Regions from separate parts of the Streptomyces asiaticus genome, predicted to be linked through region 1. Evidence: riboswitches for the same ligand, from Rfam matches in the RefSeq annotation. Region 1 holds a riboswitch; each other region holds the start of a gene.
The links. Region 1 has a riboswitch for cyclic di-AMP ahead of KHP12_RS28315 (M23 family metallopeptidase). Riboswitches for the same ligand answer to the same signal wherever they lie in the genome.

Region 1 (4,988 bases):
GGTTCAAGTCCTCCTACAGCGGTGCTGGCAACACCGAATGTGTCGAAGCTGCTTTCCGTCCGGGTTCGACCGTCGTGCGGGACTCCAAGGATCCGGGCGGGCTCGTGATCGGGTTCTCGCACCGGGCGTGGACGGACTTTGTGACGGCCTTGCGGGATGGGCAGTTGGGTTGAGGCCCGTTTCCGCGAAGATCTGACCGTCTCCTTCGTACGTCGATCTGGCTGCCCTAACAAAGCCGCTTGCCCACGGCAGTGGCTGCGGACGATCATTCGGGGATGAGAGCCGAGGTGCGGGCATTCGTTGCCGATGGGCCGCTTCCCGATGAGGGGGCGAGTGGAGAAGAGATCGACAGGCGCGTCGAGCAGCTTGATGCGATCCCGAGACCGGTCACGGCCGAGGAGGCCAGGGCTCTGACCGACTGCTTTGGGCCGGACGATTGCCATGGCGTCGCCTGGACGCTGCTGCACCTCGTCGAGACGGGTCCGAACCCCGTCATCACCGTCAAGCCCGAGCCGGACGCCAATGAATGGCGGGACCGTCTCTGGATGCGGGCCTTGAATGCGGGGCTCGTGGAGGAAGGCTGACGGGCCGGCAACGGTTCCCCGTGTCTGCTGCGTAGGGTCGGGGCGAGGAGATCCTTCACGTGGGAGGTATGGGGATGGCTGGAGTGCCGGCGGGGGTTGTGGCTGCGGGTGGGTTGGTTGGGGGGTATTCGGTGGCTCGGTGGACCAAGAGGCGGCCCTTGGGTGGGGTTGCCCTCGCGGCTGCGGGGGCGGTGGCCGCTCGGGGGTGGCGGGAGAAGGCGGGGAACGGGACCGCCGCCGCGCTCAGTGCGGCGTACGTCGCCGCGTTCGCCGGGTCGCATCCGCTGGCGAAGAAGATCGGGGCCTGGCCGTCCGTCTTCGCCGTCGCCGGTGGCGTCGCCCTCGCGTCCTGGGCTCTCGCCGATCGGCGGTAGGGGGTCCCTGGGCCGTATGGAGCGGTTCGCGTTCGTGCGGGGGGGCTCAGGCGGGCGGGGCTTGTTGCCCGCCCGCCGTTCTACGGTGCCCCGCCGTCTTCCGCTCAGTCCTTACGGCCCCCGCCCCGCCGTCTTCCGCTCAGTCCTTACCGCGCCCCGTCCGCCGTCTTCCCGTCAGTCCGACGCCGACGTCAGCAGGTCCAGTTCCGGCTGGGTCAGCTTGAGGTCGATCGAGGCCAGGAGGGCGGGGAGCTGGTCGGTGGAGCTGGCGCTGGCCAGGGGGGCCACGACCGTGGGCTGGGCGAGGAGCCAGGCCAGGGCGACCGTGGCGGGCTCGGTGCGGTGGTTGGCGGCGACGTCGTCCAGGGCGGCGAGGACCTTCTGGCCGCGCTCGGTCTCCAGGTGCTTGGCCGCGCCCGTGGAGCGGGGGCTGTCGACGGCCGTGCCCGGGCGGTACTTGCCGGTGAGGAAACCGGACGCCAGGGAGTAGTACGGGATCGTCGCCAGGTCGTGGCGGGCGGCGACCTCGGACAGCTCGCCCTCGAAGGTGTCGCGCGAGACCAGGTTGTAGTGCGGCTGGAGGGCGACGTAGCGGGCCAGGTTCTCCCGGGTGGAGAAGGTCAACTGGGCCTCCAGGCGGTCCGCGCCGACGTTGGAGGCGGCGATCTCGCGGACCTTGCCCTCCCGGACCAGCTCGTCCAGGGTGGTGATGATCTCCTCCACCGACACCGACGGGTCGTCGTAGTGGGTGTAGTAGAGGTCGATGTAGTCGGTGCGCAGCCGCTGGAGGGACTCCTCGACGCCCGATTTGATGGCGGACGAGGTCAGCCCGCGCGGCTCCGGGACGCCGCCGCCCACCTTGGTGGCGAGGACGATGTCGGAGCGGTTGCCGCGGGAGGCGAACCAGTTGCCGAGGATGGTCTCGGACTCGCCGCCCTCGTTGCCCGGTACCCAGGCGGAGTAGACATCGGCGGTGTCGATGAAGTTGCCGCCCGCCGCCACGTAGGCGTCGAGCACTCGGAAGGACTCGGCCTCGTTCGCGGTCCAGCCGAAGACGTTCCCGCCGAGGGAGAGCGGGAAGATGGACAGATCACCGATCTTCTGTGTGTTGTCAGCCATACGTCTTTCCAACGGTTGGCTGGGCGGGGTTGTTCCAGCCCGTTGTTCCAGCCCGTTGTTCCCGCGTGCGTTCCTGAGGGACGGCCCCGTCGGGACGGGAAGCCTTGTTGAGACGTAAAGCCCCACCGGCACCTGAACCGGCGGCCCTGGCGTCAAGGGGGGAGAGAGCGCCAGGGCCGCCGGGGTATCAGGGGTTCAGCCCGTGCTGGCGCAGCCAGGGCATCGGGTCGATCGGCGAGCCGCCGCCCGGCCGGACCTCGAGGTGGAGGTGCGGACCGGTCACATTGCCGGTGGCGCCGACGCGGGCGATGACATCGCCCGTCGACACCTTGCCGGAGGTGACCACCATCGAGGACAGGTGGCAGAACCAGAGCTCGGTGCCGTCGCTCATGGTCAGCACGATGCGGTAGCCGTACGAGCCGGCCCAGCCCGCCTGGGTGATGGTGCCGCCGTGCAACGCCTTGACCGGGGTGCCGGTCGGGGCGGCGAAGTCCTGGCCCGTGTGGTCGGCCGACCATATGTCGCCCGCCTGGCCGAAGCTGGCGGTCAGGGTGTACGAGGCGACGGGGAGGGTGTACTGGGCGGCGAGCCTGGCCTGGCGCTCGGCCGCGGCCTTCTTCTCGGCCGCCTCCTTCGCCCGCTGCTCGGCGGCCCGCTTCTCCGCCTCGGCCTTGGCCTTCCGCTTGGCGGCCGCCTCCGCGGCCTGGTCGGCGGACTTGCCCGCGGCGGCCCTGGCCTCCTTGGCGGCGGCCTGCGCCGCGGCGGTGCGGCTGTCCTCGTCCGCCGCGTTCTGCTGATTCTCGGCCTGCTGGAGGATGCGGGCGCGGAGCGCCTCGCCCGCGTCGGTGGTGCCGCGCTGCTCGTCCTCGCTGGTCAGACCGGCCTGGGAGAGCGGGGCTGCGGCGGTCTGCGCGCCGCTGCTGTCGTCCGACGCCCAGGAGCCGATGCCCGGCAGGTCCTTGGCGGCGGGCAGGCTGGCCTTGACCTGATCGGCGACATGGCCGAGGTCCGGCATGGATATGGGGAGCGCGGGACGGTCCTTGGCGCTGGCCATACCGCCCGCACCGACCGCCGCGATCACGCCGACCCCGAGGACGGCGCCGCTGCGCGCCATGGTTCCGCCGCGCTGCTTGGCCACGCGGTGCCGGCCGCGTACGGGAGCGATGGACTCCTCGGTGGGGTTCCACTCCTCCCAGGTCTCAGCCTCGAATCCGGCCTCCGGGCCCTCGGAGGCGCCCTCATCCGCGTAGCGGTCGTCGGGGGCGAAACCGTAAGGGTCGTCGGGGGCGAATCGGCCGCCCCCTGAACTCATCCCGCCACCGGCGTCGAAGCCGGGGCCGTAGGCGGTGGCGGTCCCCAAACCGCCTCCCCGTGTGCGATACGGGGCCTCGGCCAGGACAGACCTGTTGGACGCCACGGAGGCGCACTCCTTTCCTTCCCTCTCGCCTACCGGGTTAGCTGACGGGTTCGGAGCAGGAAGGTCTCCTACGGGTCAGGTTCGACCCGATTCACCCCAAGGTGTTGGTTCCCCGGTTCCCTGGTGCTGCTGGTGGTGCGGTGCTGCCGCTGTGCGTACGGGATTCGGCGACGGCGCACGGTGCCGCCCTTGCGACGGTTGTAACGACCGCGCTGCGTTATCGAACGTTAATAGAGAGCGCGAGGTGATTCCAAGCTGTTCCGAGGAATCCGCGCACCTTTGGCATGAACTTAGCGCCCAAGGAGGGACAAATAGGGGCGAGCCGACGCGCGGGGCAAGAGTTGGCAAAACCGCATACGGATCGATCGTGCGTCAATTGTTATGCGGAGGGGGCTCGGTTGGTTACGCAGGGTGTGCGGTGCGGGCGCCGGGGTGCGGCTGGCCGGTCGGCTAGGAGGGCGCGGGGTTCGGCCTGTCGTTGCCCCCACCGTCCTCTCGCCCGTTGCCCCGCCCGTTGTCCCCGTTGTCCCCGTTGTCCCCGTTGTCCCGCCCGTTGCGCCCGTTGTCCCGTCCATTGCCGCGGGCCCGGGTCCGACGGACCGCCAGCAGCGCCATGTCGTCCGACGTGCCGCCACCCGTATGGCGCTCGACATCGGCCACCAACACGTCCAGCAGCTCCTGCGGACCGGCGAAGCGGCGGCCGCGCAGTCGCTCCTCCGGGTCATAGAACTCGCCATGGCGGTCCCGGGCCTCCGTGACCCCGTCCGTGAACAGCAGCAGCGTCTCGCCCTCCGCGAACGGCAGCTCCATCACCCGGTCCGGCCAACCCGCCAACTCCCCCATCCCCACCGGCAGCGCCGACGCCTCCGGCTCCAGGGCGCGCACCGCGCCGCCCTCCTCCAGGAGCAACGGCGCCGGATGGCCGCGGTTGATCAGCCGCAGGGTGGAGGAGCCACGGGGAATTTCGGCCACCACGGCCGTCGTGAACCCCTCGGCCACCTCCAGGTCGGCCCGCCGGGCGCCCTCGCGCCGCAACGCCCGCTCCAGGCGACCCACGAGCGCCTCCAGGGTCGTCTCCTGCTCCGCGGCCTCCCGGAAGCAGCCCAGGAGGATCGCCACGACCTCCACGGCCCCCAGCCCCTTGCCGCGTACGTCCCCTACGATCAGCCGTACACCGTGCGGGGTGTCCTGGACCGCGTACAGATCACCGCCGATCGCCGCGTACTTCTCCGCCGGTACGTAGCGCGCGGCGATCTCCAGCCCGGCGAGCCGGGCGGGCGGCGCGGGCAGGACGGCGCGCTGGGCCGCCTCCGCGACACCGCGCGCCGAGGCGAGCCGGTGGTGGCTGCGGCGTACGACGCGGTTGATCACCACCGCCAGCACGGTCACGGTCGCCACCGTGATGATCTCGGTGGCCGCCTGGGTCGGGTCCCTGACCCCGTGCAACTCCGCCAGCAGACAGGTGGTGAGGACGGCGACGACGGCCGTGACGAT
Region 2 (4,988 bases), 1.1 Mb from region 1:
TTGGCTCGCCTGGCAAGCGCGGTGATCGTATCACCGGTATCACTGGGCCCCGTGCATGTGCCCCAGTCCCATTCGTTCACCTGACGGCGTTTCAGCCACACCCCCAGTTCATCGCGTTGACCGACGTCAGGGCGGGTCCCGGCGGATCGTAACGGGGCGGCGCGGGCATCCGCTGAAGGGCGGTCCCAGCCATCAGATATCCGGGCATTCGGCCCCGGCTGTGCGCGGGTGGTGAAGGGTGTGTGGAGATGAATGGGGAATTCCGCTAGACATTCATCCCGGTCATGACTCCCATATTCTCTTTGTTCTTCTTATTCCCTTATTTCTCTTGTCTGTGGTTACTTCCGGCAGACCGAGGGGGGAGCGGCCCCTCGCCGGTATCGTCGGGGGGTGTCGGAACAGCCCCGTGACAGCTCCGCTCCCACCCTCTTCACCTGGGAGTTCGCCAGCGATCCCTACCCCGCGTACGCCTGGCTACGCGAACACGCCCCGGTGCACCGGACCACGTTGCCCAGTGGTGTGGACGCCTGGCTGGTGACCCGTTACGCCGACGCCAGAAAGGCGCTGGCCGATCCCCGGCTCTCGAAGAACCCCCAGCGGCACAGTGCGGCGGCCCACGCCAAGGGCAAGGTGGGCATCCCGGGCGAACGCCGCGCCGAGCTGATGACACATCTGCTCAATATCGACCCTCCCGACCACACCCGGCTGCGGCGGCTGGTCTCGAGGGCGTTCACCCCGCGCCGGGTGGCCGCGTTCGCCCCCCGGGTGCAAACGCTCACCGATCAGCTCATCGACGCCTTCGAAGAGAGGGGAGAGGCGGATCTCATCCATGAGTTCGCCTTCCCCCTCCCCATCTACGCCATCTGCGATCTGCTCGGGGTGCCGCGCGAGGACCAGGACGACTTCCGGGACTGGGCGGGCGCGATGATCCGGCACGGCGGCGGCCCGCGCGGCGGAGTGGCCCGCGCGGTGAAGAGGATCCGGGCGTATCTGGGCGAGCTGATCCACCGCAAGCGCCTGGAACTCGCGGAGCGCAGGGAAGAAGAGGACGGGGAGGATCTGATCTCGGGGCTGATCCGGGCGAGCGACCACGGTGAGCACCTCACCGAGAACGAGGCCGCGGCCATGGCCTTCATCCTTCTCTTCGCCGGCTTCGAGACGACCGTCAATCTCATCGGCAACGGCGTCTACGCGCTGCTGCGCCATCCGGAGCAGCGCGCCCTCATGCGGCGGGCCATGGAAGAAGGGGACGAGCGGCTGCTCGCCGCCGGGGTCGAGGAACTGCTCCGCTACGACGGACCCGTGGAGATCGCCACCTGGCGGTTCGCCACCGAGCCGCTCACCCTCGCCGGGCAGCACATCGCCGAGGGGGAGCCGGTGCTGGTGGTGCTCGCCGCGGCCGACCGGGACCCCGAACGGTTCGCGGAGCCGGACGTCCTCGATCTCACCCGCCGGGACAATCAGCACCTCGGCTACGGCCACGGCATCCATTACTGTCTGGGCGCCCCGCTGGCCCGGCTGGAGGCCCAGACCGCGATCGCCACCCTGCTGCGGCGGCTGCCCGGGCTGCGGCTCGCGGAGGATCCGGACGAGCTGCGGTGGCGCGGCGGGCTGATCATGCGCGGGCTGCGCACGCTCCCGGTGACCTGGAATTCCGCGGACGGCTGAGCCCCGCGAAACGGGCGGCTGCGGCCCCCAAGGCCCGTACGGGCGGACATAGGTGATGAATGATCAGCCGTGTGACCTTGGCGTGACCTGGGATACATCGCCTTGTGATGATCGAGTGCCCTCGCTATGTTCACCGGCAAACCTTGTCGCCATAGGGCCATAGCGCCATAGGAGAGGTCAATCGCATGCGTTCCGGTAATGGTCGACACCGTCGCCCCCGTCAGGCTCCGGCCATCATCGTCGCGGCGGGGGTCACGGGAGCGGGCCTCGCCATGCCCCTCTTCGGGGCGACCGGCGCACAGGCCGCGCAGACCGCCACATGGGATCACGTCGCCGAGTGCGAGAGCGGCGGTATGTGGAGCGCCAACGAGGGCAACGGCTTCTACGGCGGGCTCCAGCTGACCCTCGACATGTGGAAGAAGTACGGCGGCACGGAGTACGCCCCGCGCCCCGACCTCGCCAGCCGCTCCCAGCAGATATCCGTCGCCGAGGCGATCCTCGGCGACCGCGGCCCCGACGCCTGGCCGAGTTGTGCGCTGGGCGCCGGGCTCACCGACGGCGGCGGCGCCCCCGATGTGGACCCCGGCACCACGGCCACCTCGGACCCGGGGGCGGGGCGTGGCGATGACGACCCGGGGGACCGGGGGCGGGACGGCTCCTCCTCGGACGCCGACCGTTCGGGGACGTCCGACGGCGCCGACAGGCAGGACGCGCCGGACGCGTCCGGGTCGGCCGAGGACCCGGAGGCGCCCCACACCTCCAAGTCCCCCGACGGGTTGGACGGCTCCGCCTCGGACGACCCGGCGGCGGATGATGCGGATGCGGACGGCCCCTCGGGCTCGGACCGCCCCTCGGCGTCGGACGACTCCAGGACCCCCTCGGCCGACCCGTCGCCCTCCGGCCGCCACCGCGGCTCCCCGGACGCCGGAGAGGGGGCCGACGACGGCGACGCCGGGAGCGCACGGCCCTCCGGGCGCCATGCCTCGCGCGGCGCTTCGGACCGCGACGAGGGCTCCACGGACGGCGATTACACTGTTCGCCCCGGTGACAACCTGTCAGGGATCGCCGAGCACCAGAATGTGTCCCGGGGTTGGGAAGGGCTCTACGAGTCCAACGAGGACCTCATCGGGACCGACCCCGATCTGATCATCCCTGGTCAGCGACTTGACCTGACCATCAGGGAGCAGTGATTCGGGGGGAATTGCCCGATCTGGACCCGGTGAGACATACATCTCGTCACATTTTCCGGGGCGCGCCTCGTGTCCGATCCCTCCTCACCCGGCCCCACCTGCGTCGATGTGGGCCGGGTGAGATCAATTACAGCCCCATTCGCTGCCCTTGGGGTGTTTGAACGTTCTTGGCAGGTGTGTTTAACGTCTTTCCGCTCGCCACCGCGGGCACCGTCGATCGTCACGCCGAATCCTGCCGGCGGTCGGGGGGAAACCGACGCGTCAGCGCCGAAGGCAGGAGCGGGGGACCCAAGGTAGGTGCCGAGTGGCCTGTGGACACGGGCTTGTCGGCTAGGGGTGAAGCCGGGAGCGACCATCGCGACCGGCCGGGCAACTCACGTCCGAACCCGACAGCTCACCTCGTAGGCGTCGGTGAGGAAACGAACCAAAATGCTCAAGTCCAACGGGAAGCACCGCCGCCCCTCCAAGGCCACCCGTATCGCCGCGCTCACCGGTCTCGCCGGTGCCGCCGTGGCGGCACCGCTCATCGGGGCGACCTCCGCCTCCGCGGCCACCACCTCGCAGTGGGACCAGGTCGCGCAGTGCGAGTCCGGTGGCAACTGGTCGATCAACACCGGCAACGGCTACTTCGGCGGCTTGCAGTTCTCGAGCTCCACCTGGGCCGCCTACGGCGGCACGGCCTACGCCTCCACCGCGGACAAGGCCAGCAAGGCCCAGCAGATCCAGATCGCCGAGAAGGTCCTGGGCAGCCAGGGCAAGGGCGCCTGGCCGGTCTGCGGCAAGGGTCTGACCTCCGGCGGCAGCCCGTCCGCCCCGTCCGCCCCGTCCGCGCCGTCCGCGCCCTCCGGGTCGCAGGACCAGTCCTCGGCGACCACCAAGTCCGCCCCGGCCGCCCAGTCGGCGCAGCCGAAGGCCCAGCCGAAGGCGCAGCCGCGCACCGCGCCCGAGCACGCCGCGCGGCAGCAGACCCGTGGCCCGATCAAGAAGGGTGACGGCGAGTACAAGGTCAAGTCCGGCGACACCCTCGGCAAGATCGCCAAGGCTCACGACGTCAAGGGCGGCTGGAAGAAGGTCTTCGAGCTGAACAAGGACATCGTGGAGCAGGCCGACCTGATCTTCCCGGGCCAGCAGCTGCACCTCCGCTGAGCCACGGCCACGGTCATGGCCGCGGCCCCGGTCACAGCCACGGTCATGGTCACGGCCCCGGTCTGAGGACTCCCCCCGGGGACCCCAGCTGAGGCCGGCTCCCGAGAACGAGCCCCGGCCGGGCGTGCCGCCCCTATGGCGCGCCCTGCCGGGGCTTTCCCAATGCGCAGGAATTCTGGATTTTGATCCAGAATCTGGCGTTTTGTATCGCGCCCCTGTCTCGTGGGGCGGGCGAACGCGGGGCGCAGCCCTCCCGGCCCGTTAGGCTCGTGCTGCTACCGCAGACCCATACGAAGGAGAACCTCGTGCCGTCCATCGACGTCGTCGTAGCTCGCGAGATCCTCGACTCGCGAGGCAACCCCACGGTCGAGGTCGAGGTCGGCCTCGACGACGGCAGCACCGGCCGTGCCGCCGTGCCGTCCGGCGCCTCCACCGGCGCCTTCGAGGCCCTCGAGCTCCGTGACGGCGACAAGAACCGCTACAACGGCAAGGGCGTGGAGAAGGCCGTCCTCGCCGTGATCGAGCAGATCGGCCCCGAGCTGGTCGGCTATGACGCCACCGAGCAGCGGCTGATCGACCAGGCGATGTTCGACCTGGACGCCACCCCGGACAAGTCCTCGCTCGGTGCCAACGCGATCCTCGGCGTCTCCCTCGCCGTCGCGCACGCCGCCTCCGAGGCGTCCGACCTCCCCCTCTTCCGTTACCTCGGCGGCCCGAACGCCCATCTGCTGCCGGTGCCGATGATGAACATCCTCAACGGCGGGTCGCACGCCGACTCCAATGTGGACATCCAGGAGTTCATGATCGCGCCGATCGGCGCGGAGTCCTTCTCCGAGGCCCTGCGCTGGGGCGCCGAGGTCTACCACACCCTGAAGTCCGTGCTGAAGGAGCGCGGTCTGTCCACCGGCCTCGGCGACGAGGGCGGCTTCGCGCCGAACCTCGGCTCCAACCGCGAGGCCCTCGACCTGATCCTCGAAGCGGTCA
Region 3 (4,988 bases), 2.7 Mb from region 1:
CGTCGGCGGGGGCCGCGGCGGGCACCCCCCGGCCGTCGATGCGGTCGTACCGAACGGTGGCGATGAACTCATCCCCCACGATGGCCGCCAGGCCCACCCGGTCGACGTAGTCGTGGTGGGTGAAGCGGTGGACATCGCGGTCGGAGAGACGGGGGTAGGGCGCGAAGAAGCGGTAGTACTTCGACTCGTCCGAGACCCGCTCGTAGAAACTGACCAGCCGCTGGGCGTCATCGGTGGTGATGGGACGGATCTGTGCCGTGCCGCCGTCCCGGAGCACCACATCGGCTTCCCAGTGGGTCGGGTAGGCGTGATGGTCCGACGGGCTCCGCATGGGAGCCAGCGTACGGGCCCGCCCGGTCCGGATGGTGGACACCCTTGCATCGGGGCCAAGTGTCGGGGGAAGGTCCGTATCGGGCCAGTCCGGGCATGGCCGGGCTCACTCGGACATCGTTCGGGTGAATCCGGACACCGTATGATTTTGGTCTAGACAACACCACCGTCACACCTGAAGGGCAACACCATGGCTGAGCGCCGCGTCACCATCGGCTGGGCCGAGGGCCTGCACGCCCGCCCTGCGTCGATCTTCGTCCGGGCGGCCACCGCCGCCGGCGTCCCCATCACGATCGCCAAGGGCGACGGCACCCCGGTCAACGCCGCCTCCATGCTGGCCGTGCTCGGCCTGGGCGCCCAGGGCGGCGAGGAGGTCGTCCTCGCTTCCGACGCGGACGACGCCGAGGTCGCGCTCGACCGTCTGGCGAAGCTGGTGGCGGAGGGGCTCGAGGAGCTTCCCGAGACCGTCTGACCCCGGGCTAGCCCTGCCTGGAATTCCCTGGCTGATTCCCGGAGTGATTTCAGGGATTCGACACGGCGGGGCCGCGGTGGCCGTAATGGTCACCGCGGCCCCGCCGTTTTCATGTTTCCGCGCACAGAATTCCCAAGAGTTGTATACGGGAGCTCTGTTAATTCCGGCCGCTTGCCGTGTTGACGGAATGTTTCGAAGTCCTCACCGGAATCGGGCGGCGCAGCCGGTATTCCGACAGCGCGCGCTCGGTGTGCGCGGTGGCGAGCGCCCGCGCGCGGTCGGCGTCGCCGCGCGCCACCGCGTCCACCAGCGCGCCGTGCTCCGCCCAGGACTCCATGGCCCGCGCGGCCGGGTCGGGGCGCACGGTGCCCTCGGGGGGCGCGGGCCACGCCCCGGGAGCGGCCGCGTACACCCACGCGGTCTTACGCCGCAGCTGGACGAGCAGCGCGGCCAGGCTCGGGCTGCCGGACGCCTGGGCGAGCGTCTCGTGGAACCAGTCGCCCAGCGGCCGCAGTTCGCCGAGCTGACCGCCCTGGGCCCGCTCCCGGCCGAGCCGGACCAGTCCGCGCAGCACCTTCAGATGGGCCTCGGTGCGGCGCTGTGCGGCCCGTGCGGCGCCCAGCGGCTCCAGCAGCGTGCGGATGTCCAGCAGATCGGCCGCCTCGCGCTCGGAGGGCTGGGCGACGCAGGCCCCCGCGTGCCGCCGGGTCGTCACGAATCCCTCGGACTCCAGGGTGCGCAGGGCCTCGCGGACCGGCACCCGGGAGACGCCGTAGCGCCGGGCGAGCAGTTCCTCGGTGAGGCGGCTGCCGGGCTGATACGCACCGGAGACGATGTCGTCGCGAATCGCCGTGCAGACCGCGTGTGCCGAAATCCGGCGACCGCCCTGGACCGCGTTCGTATCCCCGCTCACTTACGGTCCCGCATTGTAGAACCTCCGCCTTTACGCCCGCGAAACGTAACCATGGAACGCGCGTTGAACGACTCTATTCCACGCGGCCGCCATTTCCGATGGCGGGAAGCATTTCATAGATATTTTTTGGTCAGGCGGGCGGTGGCACGCCGAAGGCCCCGTCCGGCGGACGGGGCCTTCTCGGAAGTCTCCCGGGATCCCGGGATCGTGGGACCGCGCGGCGTTCGCGCCGGACGCGCGACGGGGCAGACGTCGACGCCGTGCGTCAGACGTTGACGCCGTGCGTACGCAGGTACGACAGCGGGTCGATGTCCGAGCCGTAGTCCGGGCTGGTGCGGGCCTCGAAGTGCAGATGCGGTCCGGTGACGTTGCCGGTGGCGCCCGACAGGCCGATCTGCTGGCCGGGGGTGACCTTCTGGCCGACCGAGACGCTGATCGACGACAGATGGCCGTACTGGGTGTACGTGCCGTCGTTCATCTTGATGACGACATTGTTGCCGTAGGAGCCGCCCCAGCCCGCCTCGACGATCTCGCCCATGCCCACGGAGTGCACCGTGGTGCCGGTGGAGGCGTGGAAGTCGATGCCGGTGTGGGTGCCGGAGGACCACAGTCCGCTGGACGCCTGGTAGCCGGTGGAGACGTAGGAGCCGCTGATCGGCGACACGAAGGTGTTGAGGCGCTTGCGCTCGGCCTCGCGCGCCGCGCGCTCCTTGGCCTCGCGCTCGGCCTTGGCCTTCTTCGTCGCGGCCTCCGCCTTTCTGGCGGCCTCCTGGCGGGCGATCGCCTCTGCCTTGGCCTTGGCGGCGGCCTGCTCGGCGGCGGTCTCCTGGGACTGCGCCTGGGCCTCGATGTGGTCCGCGATCCCGTCGCCGATCACGATCGCCTGGGTCAGACCGGTCTGCTGGGGGTCGGGGGGCCCGTCGGCCGCGAACGCCTGTCCGGTGATCCCGGCGACCACACCCGAGGCGACGGTCGTGATGCCCACGACGTTCGCACTCGTGCGGATGTTGACCTTGGTGGTGCGGCGATGCTTCCCGGTGGCAGTGCGGGTGGACGCCATACTGAGGCGCACTCCTTTCCTTCCTTCTCGCCTACCGGGTTAGCTGACGGGTTCGGAGCAGGAAGGTCTCCTACGGACCCCTCCCCCGGCCGGGGAAGGCGCCCGATTCACCCCTGGGGACGTGTTGGGTCCCCGGCTCCCCTGGCTTGCGCCGTACGGGGACTCGGCGATGACTGTCCGGTGCCGCGGATGCGGCGGGTCGCTGGCGAACAGCCGGACTGACGCTAAACGGGCCCGCTTTCGATCACCAAACGGTTCCGGTTTTTTGTTGCTCTCCCCACAAACCAAACAAGCAGTCAGTCCTATAAATCGGGCATGTCCGACGGACTCCGGCGCCCTTCCGGGACCGGGGTCCCTCCGCTGCCGGCTCATGGACCCGAGGTCCGCCGGACCGCCCGCCGGACCGTCAGCGAGTCGGCCGGACCGGCGGTTCAGCGCACGGATCCGGCCAACTTTCCTCGCCTCAGTTGGAGATGACGCGCACCTCGCCGATGCCGAGCGCCCGGACCGGCTCCTCGATCGCCGAGGCGTCCCCGACCAGCACCGTGACCAGCCGGTCCGCCGGGAAGGCGCTCACCACCGCGGCGGTGGCCTCCACCGTGCCGGTCTCCGCCAGCCGGGCGTACAACTGCGCCTGGAAGTCGTCCGGAAGATGCTGCTCGACCTGGTCCGCGAGGGTGTTCGCGACGGACGCCGCCGTCTCGTACTTCAGCGGGGCGACGCCCACCAGGTTCTGCACCGCGACATCGCGCTCGTCGTCGGTCAGCCCCTCCTCCTTCAGCGTGCGCAGCACCTTCCAGAGGTCGTCCAGCGCGGGGCCGGTGACCTCGGTGGCCACCGAGCCGCTGATCGCCAGCATCGAGGCGCCCGAGGAGCCGCCCGTGGGCGACGGGGGCCCGGAGCGCAGCACCTGTCCGAAGGCGCGCACCCCGTAGGTGTAGCCCTTCTCCTCACGCAGCACGCGGTCGAGGCGGGAGGTGAGGGTGCCGCCCAGGCAGTACGTGCCGAGCACCTGCGCGGGCCAGACCCGGTCGTGGCGGTCGGCGCCCACGCGCCCGATGAGCAGCTGGGTCTGCACCGCGCCCGGCCGGTCGACGATCACCACACGGCCGGTGTCGTCCGCGACGATCGGCGGAGCCGTGCGCGGCGCGCCCGCCCCGCCCGTCCAGGCACCGAGGGTGTCCACGAGCGCCCGGTCCAGGTCGACGCCGCCGAGGTCGCCCACGATGACGGCGGTGGCGGTGGAGGGGCGGAGATGCGCCTCGTAGAAGGCCCGCACGGCCGCGGCGTCGATGCCCTCGATGGTCTCCTGGGTGCCCTGGCGCGGCCGGGACATCCGCGACTCGGCCGGGAAGAGCTCAGCGGAGAGGGCCATGGAGGCGCGGCGGGCCGGGTTGGCCAGCTCATGGGGGATCTCGTCCAGCCGGTTGCGCACCAGCCGCTCGACCTCGCCGTCCGGGAAGGCGGGGGCGCGCAGCGCGTCGGCCACCAGACCGAGCGCCTTGGGCAGCCGGGAGACCGGGACCTCCAGGGAGACGCGGACGCCGGCGTGGTCGGCGTGGGCGTCCAGCGTGGCGCCGCAGCGCTCGAGCTCGGCGGCGAACTCCTCGGCGTCGTGCTTGTCGGTGCCCTCCGACAGGGCGCGCGCCATGATCGTGGCGACGCCTTCGAGCCCGGCCGGCTCGGCGTCCAGCGGCGCCTCCAGGTTGATCTCCACGGCGACGACCTGCTGGCCGGGGCGGTGGCAGCGCAGCACGGTGAGGCCGTTGGGCAGCTCACCGCGCTCGGGGGCGGGGAACGCCCACGGCCTGGGGGCGCCGCCCTTGGGCTGCGGGTGGAAGGTCATGGTCGCGGTGACGGCGTCGCTCACTGGGCCGCCTCCCCTTCTGCGTCGGTCTCGGCGGCTTCGGCGGTGTCGGCTGCGTCCTCGGCACCCTGGACGGGCTCGTAGACCAGCACGGCGCGGTTGTCGGGGCGCAGCCGCGCCGCGGCCACGGCCCGCACCTCCTCGGGGCTGATGTCGAGCACCCGCTCCACGGCGGTCAGCGCCAGCTGCGGGTCGCCGAAGAGCACCGCGTAACGGCAGAGCTCGTCGGCCCGGCCGCCGACCGTGGCCAGCCGGTCCAGCCACTCGCGCTCGATCTGCGCCTGGGCGCGCTCCATCTCCTGCGGGGTCGGCCCCTCCTCGGCGAAGCGGGCCAGCTCCTCGTCGA
Region 4 (4,988 bases), 980 kb from region 1:
CTCCACCGGTGCGTACCGCAGCAGCAGCCGCTTCGGCTTCTCGTCGCCGAAGTCGATCGTCGCCTCCGCGTTGTCCCCGCTGCCCTTGACCGCCACCACCGTGCCGAGCCCGAACGAGTCATGGGTGACCCGGTCGCCGATGGCCAGGGCGACCACCGGGCGCTCCTGGGCCCGCCGGGTGGCGAACCCGCTGCCCCCGGTGCGCGAACGCGACGTCGACAGACCGGACGACAGCCCCGACGGCGGGGTCGAGGCGATACCGCCCATGGACGCCGACGGGGTGGCGGGCCCGGTGCGCCGCCAGCGCACATACTGGTCCGGGATCTCCTCCAGGAAGCGGGACGGCGGGTTGTACGCGGGCTGTCCCCAGGCGCTGCGCATCGTCGAGCGGGTCAGATAGAGCCGCTCGCGGGCCCGGGTGATCCCGACATAGGCCAGCCGTCGCTCCTCCTCCAGCTCCTTGGTCTGACCGAGCGCCCGCATATGCGGGAAGACGCCGTCCTCCATGCCGCTGAGGAAGACGACCGGGAACTCCAGGCCCTTCGCCGTGTGCAGGGTCATCAGCGTGATCACGCCGGAGCCCTCGGTGTCCTCGTCGGGGATCTGGTCGGAGTCGGCGACGAGCGCGACCTGCTCCAGGAAGTCCGCGAGGGTGCCGGGGTTCTCCTCGCCGCGGTCCTGCTCGAACTCCAGGGCCACGGCGGCGAGCTCCTGGAGGTTCTCGATCCGGGTCTCGTCCTGCGGATCGGTGGACGCCTGGAGCTCGGCCAGATAGCCGGTGCGCTCCAGCACCGCCTCCAGGACGGTGGCCGGGCCCGCCCCGGACTCCACGATGGTGTGCAGCTCCTCCATGAGCGTGTTGAACCGCTTGACGGCGTTGGCCGAGCGGGCCGCCATGCCGTACGCCTCGTCGACCCGGCGCAGCGCCTGCGGGAAGGTGATCTTCTCGCGCAGCGACAGCGCGTCGATCATGGCTTCCGCGCGCTCGCCGATGCCGCGCTTGGGCACGTTCAGGATCCGGCGCAGCGGGACGGAGTCCTCGGGGTTGGCCAGCACCCGCAGATAGGCGAGGACGTCCCGGACCTCCTTGCGCTCGTAGAAGCGCACACCGCCGACGACCTTGTACGGCAGCCCGACGCGGATGAAGACCTCTTCGAAGACACGGGACTGGGCGTTGGTGCGGTAGAAGACCGCCACGTCCCCGGCCTTGGCGTCGCCCGCGTCCGTCAGCCGGTCGATCTCGTCGGCGACGAACTGGGCCTCGTCGTGCTCGGTGTCGGCCACATAGCCGGTGATCTCGGTCCCGGCGCCGGCGTCCGTCCACAGGTTCTTCGGGCGGCGGTTCTCATTGCGCTCGATGACCGCGTTGGCCGCGCTCAGGATGGTCTGGGTCGAGCGGTAGTTCTGCTCGAGGAGGATCGTCCGCGCGGTGGGGTAGTCCTCCTCGAACTGGAGGATGTTACGGATCGTGGCGCCCCGGAAGGCGTAGATCGACTGGTCGGCGTCGCCCACCACGCACAGCTCGGCGGCCGTGGTCTCCTCGGTGTCGGTGCCCACCAGCTCGCGCACGAGTGTGTACTGCGCGTGGTTGGTGTCCTGGTACTCGTCCACCAGGACGTGCCGGAAGCGGCGGCGGTAGTGCTCGGCGACGTCCGGGAACGCCTGGAGCAGATTGACCGTGGTCATGATGATGTCGTCGAAGTCCAGCGCGTTGGCCTCGCGCAGCCGCGCCTGGTACATCACATACGCCTCGGCCAGCGTCTTCTCAAACCCTCCCCCAGACTCCGTCCGGGAGGTGCCCCCTGCCGCCTGCCCGGCGAAGGTCTCCTCGTCGATCAGCTCGTTCTTGAGGTTGGAGATCTTGGCGCTGAAGGACTTCGGCGGGAACCGCTTGGGGTCGAGATCCAGATCCCGGCAGACCAGCGCCATCAGCCGCTTGGAGTCGGCCGCGTCGTAGATCGAGAACGACGAGGTGAAGCCCAGCTTCTTCGACTCCCGGCGCAGGATGCGGACACAGGCGCTGTGGAAGGTGGACACCCACATGGCGTTGGCCCGGGGGCCGACGAGCTCCTCGACGCGCTCCTTCATCTCGCCCGCCGCCTTGTTGGTGAAGGTGATGGCGAGGATCTGGCCGGGGTGGGTGGAGCGGGCGCCGAGCAGATAGGCGATGCGGTGGGTGAGCACCCGGGTCTTGCCGGAGCCGGCGCCCGCGACGATCAGCAGCGGCGAGCCGGTGTGCTCCACGGCGGCCCTCTGCTGCTCGTTCAACCCCTCGAGCAGGGCGGACGGGTCCACGGCGGGCCGGGCCGCGCCGTCCCGGTAGTGGGCCTCCCGGGGCACGGGCGCGTCGAAATCGCCGCTGAAGAGGTGATGCGGCACGTCCTCGGCACCGCCGTGACCGGGGTGTGCCGATTCCTCGGGCGGCGGTGGCCGCTCCTCGTCCGAAGGAGGCCCGAGGTCCGCCAGGAAGCTGTCGTCAAAGAGGCTGCTCATCGCTCCCCGAGTCTAGGCCGCCCCACTGACAGCCGACGTCCGAACATCACGAAACGGTTTCGGGCAAAACGGTCACCAGTCTTCACAGGAGCCCCACGAGTTGGCTACCGTCCTGCGTCAGGCGGCCCGGAAGATCCGTCGGCGAACCACGTCGGCACGGGCGGCCTCCGCCGAGTCCGGTACGCCGTGAGGCGCCCGGAGCCGGGGACCCAACAACGCAACACCGGGGTGAATCGACCCGAAACGGTGCGGCACGGACAGTGCCGCCCGGACACGGCCGAAGGGCAGCCTTCCGTACCGCCCGAACCCGACAGCTAACCCGGTAGGCGGTCCACGGAAGGAGTCGCCTCCCTTGGCGTCGCACCGCAAGCCGCGGAGCCGAATACCCGCCCCGCTCACCGGTCACAGCCGCCGTACGGCCGTCGGGTTCACCACGGCCGCCCTCGCATCCGTCACCCTCCTCTCCCAGTCGGCCAACGCCGCGCCCACCGACCCCAAGCCGGCCGCCCAGTCGATCGAGCTCGTGAAGGAGAAGGTCGACAGCCTGTACCACCAGGCGGAGACCGCCACCCAGCGTTACAACGCCGCCAAGGAGCGCACCGACCAGCAGCGGGCCAAGGTCGACAAGCTGCTGGACTCCGTCGCCCAGCGCACCGAGAAGCTCAACGAGGCGCGGCGCATGCTCGGCAACTACGCCGCCGCCCAGTACCGCGACGGCGGAATGGCCCGCTCCGCCGCGACCCTGCTGTTCTCCAACGATCCGCAGGACGTCTTCGACCAGTCGCACCTGCTGGACCGGATGACCGGCCGGCAGAAGCAGGCCGTGGACGACTTCCAGAAGCAGCGGGTGAAGGCCGCCAAGGAGCGCGGTAAGGCCAGCGAGAGCCTCGCCTCGCTGACCGCGTCCCAGAAGCAGCTGAAAGTCCAGAAGAAGACCGTCCAGGACAAGCTGACCGAGGCGCGGCGGCTGCTGGCGAATCTGACCGCCAAGGAGAAGGCGCGGCTGGCGGCGATCGAGAAGAAGAAGGCGGAAGAGGCCCGCCGTAAGGCCGCCGAGCTGGCCGAGAAGCAGCGGCAGGAGGCGGCCGCGCGCAAGAAGCAGCAGGAGCAGGAGCAGCAGAACGCGGGTGGCTCCGGTTCGACGGCGCCCTCCACGCCCTCGGCCCCGGCCAACAGCTCCAAGGCGGCCCAGGCCATCGCCTTCGCCAAGGCGCAGCTCGGCAAGCCGTACGTCTGGGGCGCGACCGGGCCCAGCTCCTTCGACTGCTCGGGGCTGACGCAGGCGGCCTGGAAGTCCGCCGGGATCTCGCTGCCGCGCACCACCTGGGACCAGGTGAAGGCCGGTACGCGGGTCTCGACGTCGCAGCTCCAGCCGGGCGATCTCGTCTTCTTCTACGACGACATCAGCCATGTCGGCCTCTACATCGGCGACGGGATGATGATCCACGCGCCGAAGCCGGGCGATGTGGTGAAGAAGGCGCCGATCACGGAGATGCCGATCTACGGGAGCGTACGGCCCTCGTAGGCCCCCCTGATCCTGACGATGCCGCTGCCCGGGGCCGGGGCCCCGGGCAGCGGCATCGTCATCGGCTCAGCGGCGCCGTCAGCGCTTCAGTGGCGCCGTCAGCGCCTCAGGTGCCGGGCTTGCGCCCGTACACGTACACATCGTCGCCGTTCTTCAGCAGGCCCCAGTACTTCTTGGCGTCGCCCTTACGCATGTTGACGCAGCCGTGGGAGCCGGGCGGCGACCATACGCTGCCGTCGATCGAGTGAAACGCCTGGCCGCCGTCGAAGAACTGGCTGTAGGGCATGGCGACCTTGTAGAGCGTCGACCAGTGGTTGATGTTCCGCCAGTAGATCCTCTTCAGCCCGGTGCGGGTCTCGAAGCGGTCCCGCCCGGACCGCACCGGCACCGGTCCGTAGACCAGCCGGGAGCCGTCCTGGACCCAGCTCAGCTGGCGGGTGAGGTCGACGCAGGCGATCCGGCCCTTGTCGGTCGGGCAATTCCGCGCCGCGTTCGGGTTGTGCCCGGCGGCCTTCTGGGCGCTGATGAGGCTCATCACACGCGAAGTGATCGGGCCCGCGTAGCCGATCGTCGGGCTGACGCCGTGGTCGATCTGGAACTTCTGGATCGCGAGACAGTCCGCCCGCGACTGCCGCCCGTCCACCGGACGGCCCAGGAAGCGCTCGGCCTGCTGCTGGTACGGCCCCGCGGTGGTCGTGCACGACGACGCGGCCACGCTCACCGGTGTCACCGTGCCGGCCGACCGGCCCAGCGGCCGCGCCTGAGCCTGCGCCGGACCGGCGACGGCCACCGCGAGCGGCACCGCCATCCCCGCCAGCCCCAGCGCGACGCCCACGCGCCGCCCATGACTTCTGATTGCCCCCACTACCCCCATTGGCCACTCCTCTCGACTGCCTCGCTCTTTACTAAGACAGCTCGCGAGTGCAAACGGTTGCCTCGGGATCGTGTCACATCGTCGTGAGATTACCCC

Region 2: it holds a riboswitch for cyclic di-AMP, as region 1 does, so the genes downstream of both, KHP12_RS23295 (transglycosylase family protein) here and KHP12_RS28315 (M23 family metallopeptidase) in region 1, are expected to answer to the same signal.
Region 3: it holds a riboswitch for cyclic di-AMP, as region 1 does, so the genes downstream of both, KHP12_RS16880 (M23 family metallopeptidase) here and KHP12_RS28315 (M23 family metallopeptidase) in region 1, are expected to answer to the same signal.
Region 4: it holds a riboswitch for cyclic di-AMP, as region 1 does, so the genes downstream of both, KHP12_RS24040 (C40 family peptidase) here and KHP12_RS28315 (M23 family metallopeptidase) in region 1, are expected to answer to the same signal.

What each region holds. Positions count from the first base shown of each region.
Region 1 covers NZ_JAGSHX010000006.1:4,925,457-4,930,444, reverse strand. Annotated here, with positions in the region: gene KHP12_RS28335 (DUF397 domain-containing protein) at 1-173, shown strand, start outside; gene KHP12_RS28330 (hypothetical protein) at 276-584, shown strand; gene KHP12_RS28325 (hypothetical protein) at 659-958, shown strand; gene KHP12_RS28320 (aldo/keto reductase) at 1,133-2,077, opposite strand; gene KHP12_RS28315 (M23 family metallopeptidase) at 2,265-3,494, opposite strand; cyclic di-AMP (ydaO/yuaA leader) riboswitch at 3,506-3,647, opposite strand; gene KHP12_RS28310 (PP2C family protein-serine/threonine phosphatase) at 3,945-4,988, opposite strand, start outside.
Region 2 covers NZ_JAGSHX010000006.1:3,776,078-3,781,065, reverse strand. Annotated here, with positions in the region: gene KHP12_RS23305 (cytochrome P450 family protein) at 391-1,668, shown strand; gene KHP12_RS23300 (LysM peptidoglycan-binding domain-containing protein) at 1,854-2,858, shown strand; cyclic di-AMP (ydaO/yuaA leader) riboswitch at 3,114-3,281, shown strand; gene KHP12_RS23295 (transglycosylase family protein) at 3,288-4,004, shown strand; gene eno (phosphopyruvate hydratase) at 4,310-4,988, shown strand, end outside.
Region 3 covers NZ_JAGSHX010000006.1:2,178,631-2,183,618, forward strand. Annotated here, with positions in the region: gene KHP12_RS16865 (bifunctional acetate--CoA ligase family protein/GNAT family N-acetyltransferase) at 1-331, opposite strand, end outside; gene KHP12_RS16870 (HPr family phosphocarrier protein) at 521-802, shown strand; gene KHP12_RS16875 (GntR family transcriptional regulator) at 960-1,715, opposite strand; gene KHP12_RS16880 (M23 family metallopeptidase) at 1,981-2,775, opposite strand; cyclic di-AMP (ydaO/yuaA leader) riboswitch at 2,790-2,954, opposite strand; gene KHP12_RS16885 (M16 family metallopeptidase) at 3,239-4,621, opposite strand; gene KHP12_RS16890 (M16 family metallopeptidase) at 4,642-4,988, opposite strand, start outside.
Region 4 covers NZ_JAGSHX010000006.1:3,944,690-3,949,677, forward strand. Annotated here, with positions in the region: gene pcrA (DNA helicase PcrA) at 1-2,493, opposite strand, end outside; cyclic di-AMP (ydaO/yuaA leader) riboswitch at 2,652-2,837, shown strand; gene KHP12_RS24040 (C40 family peptidase) at 2,846-4,018, shown strand; gene KHP12_RS24045 (L,D-transpeptidase) at 4,125-4,892, opposite strand.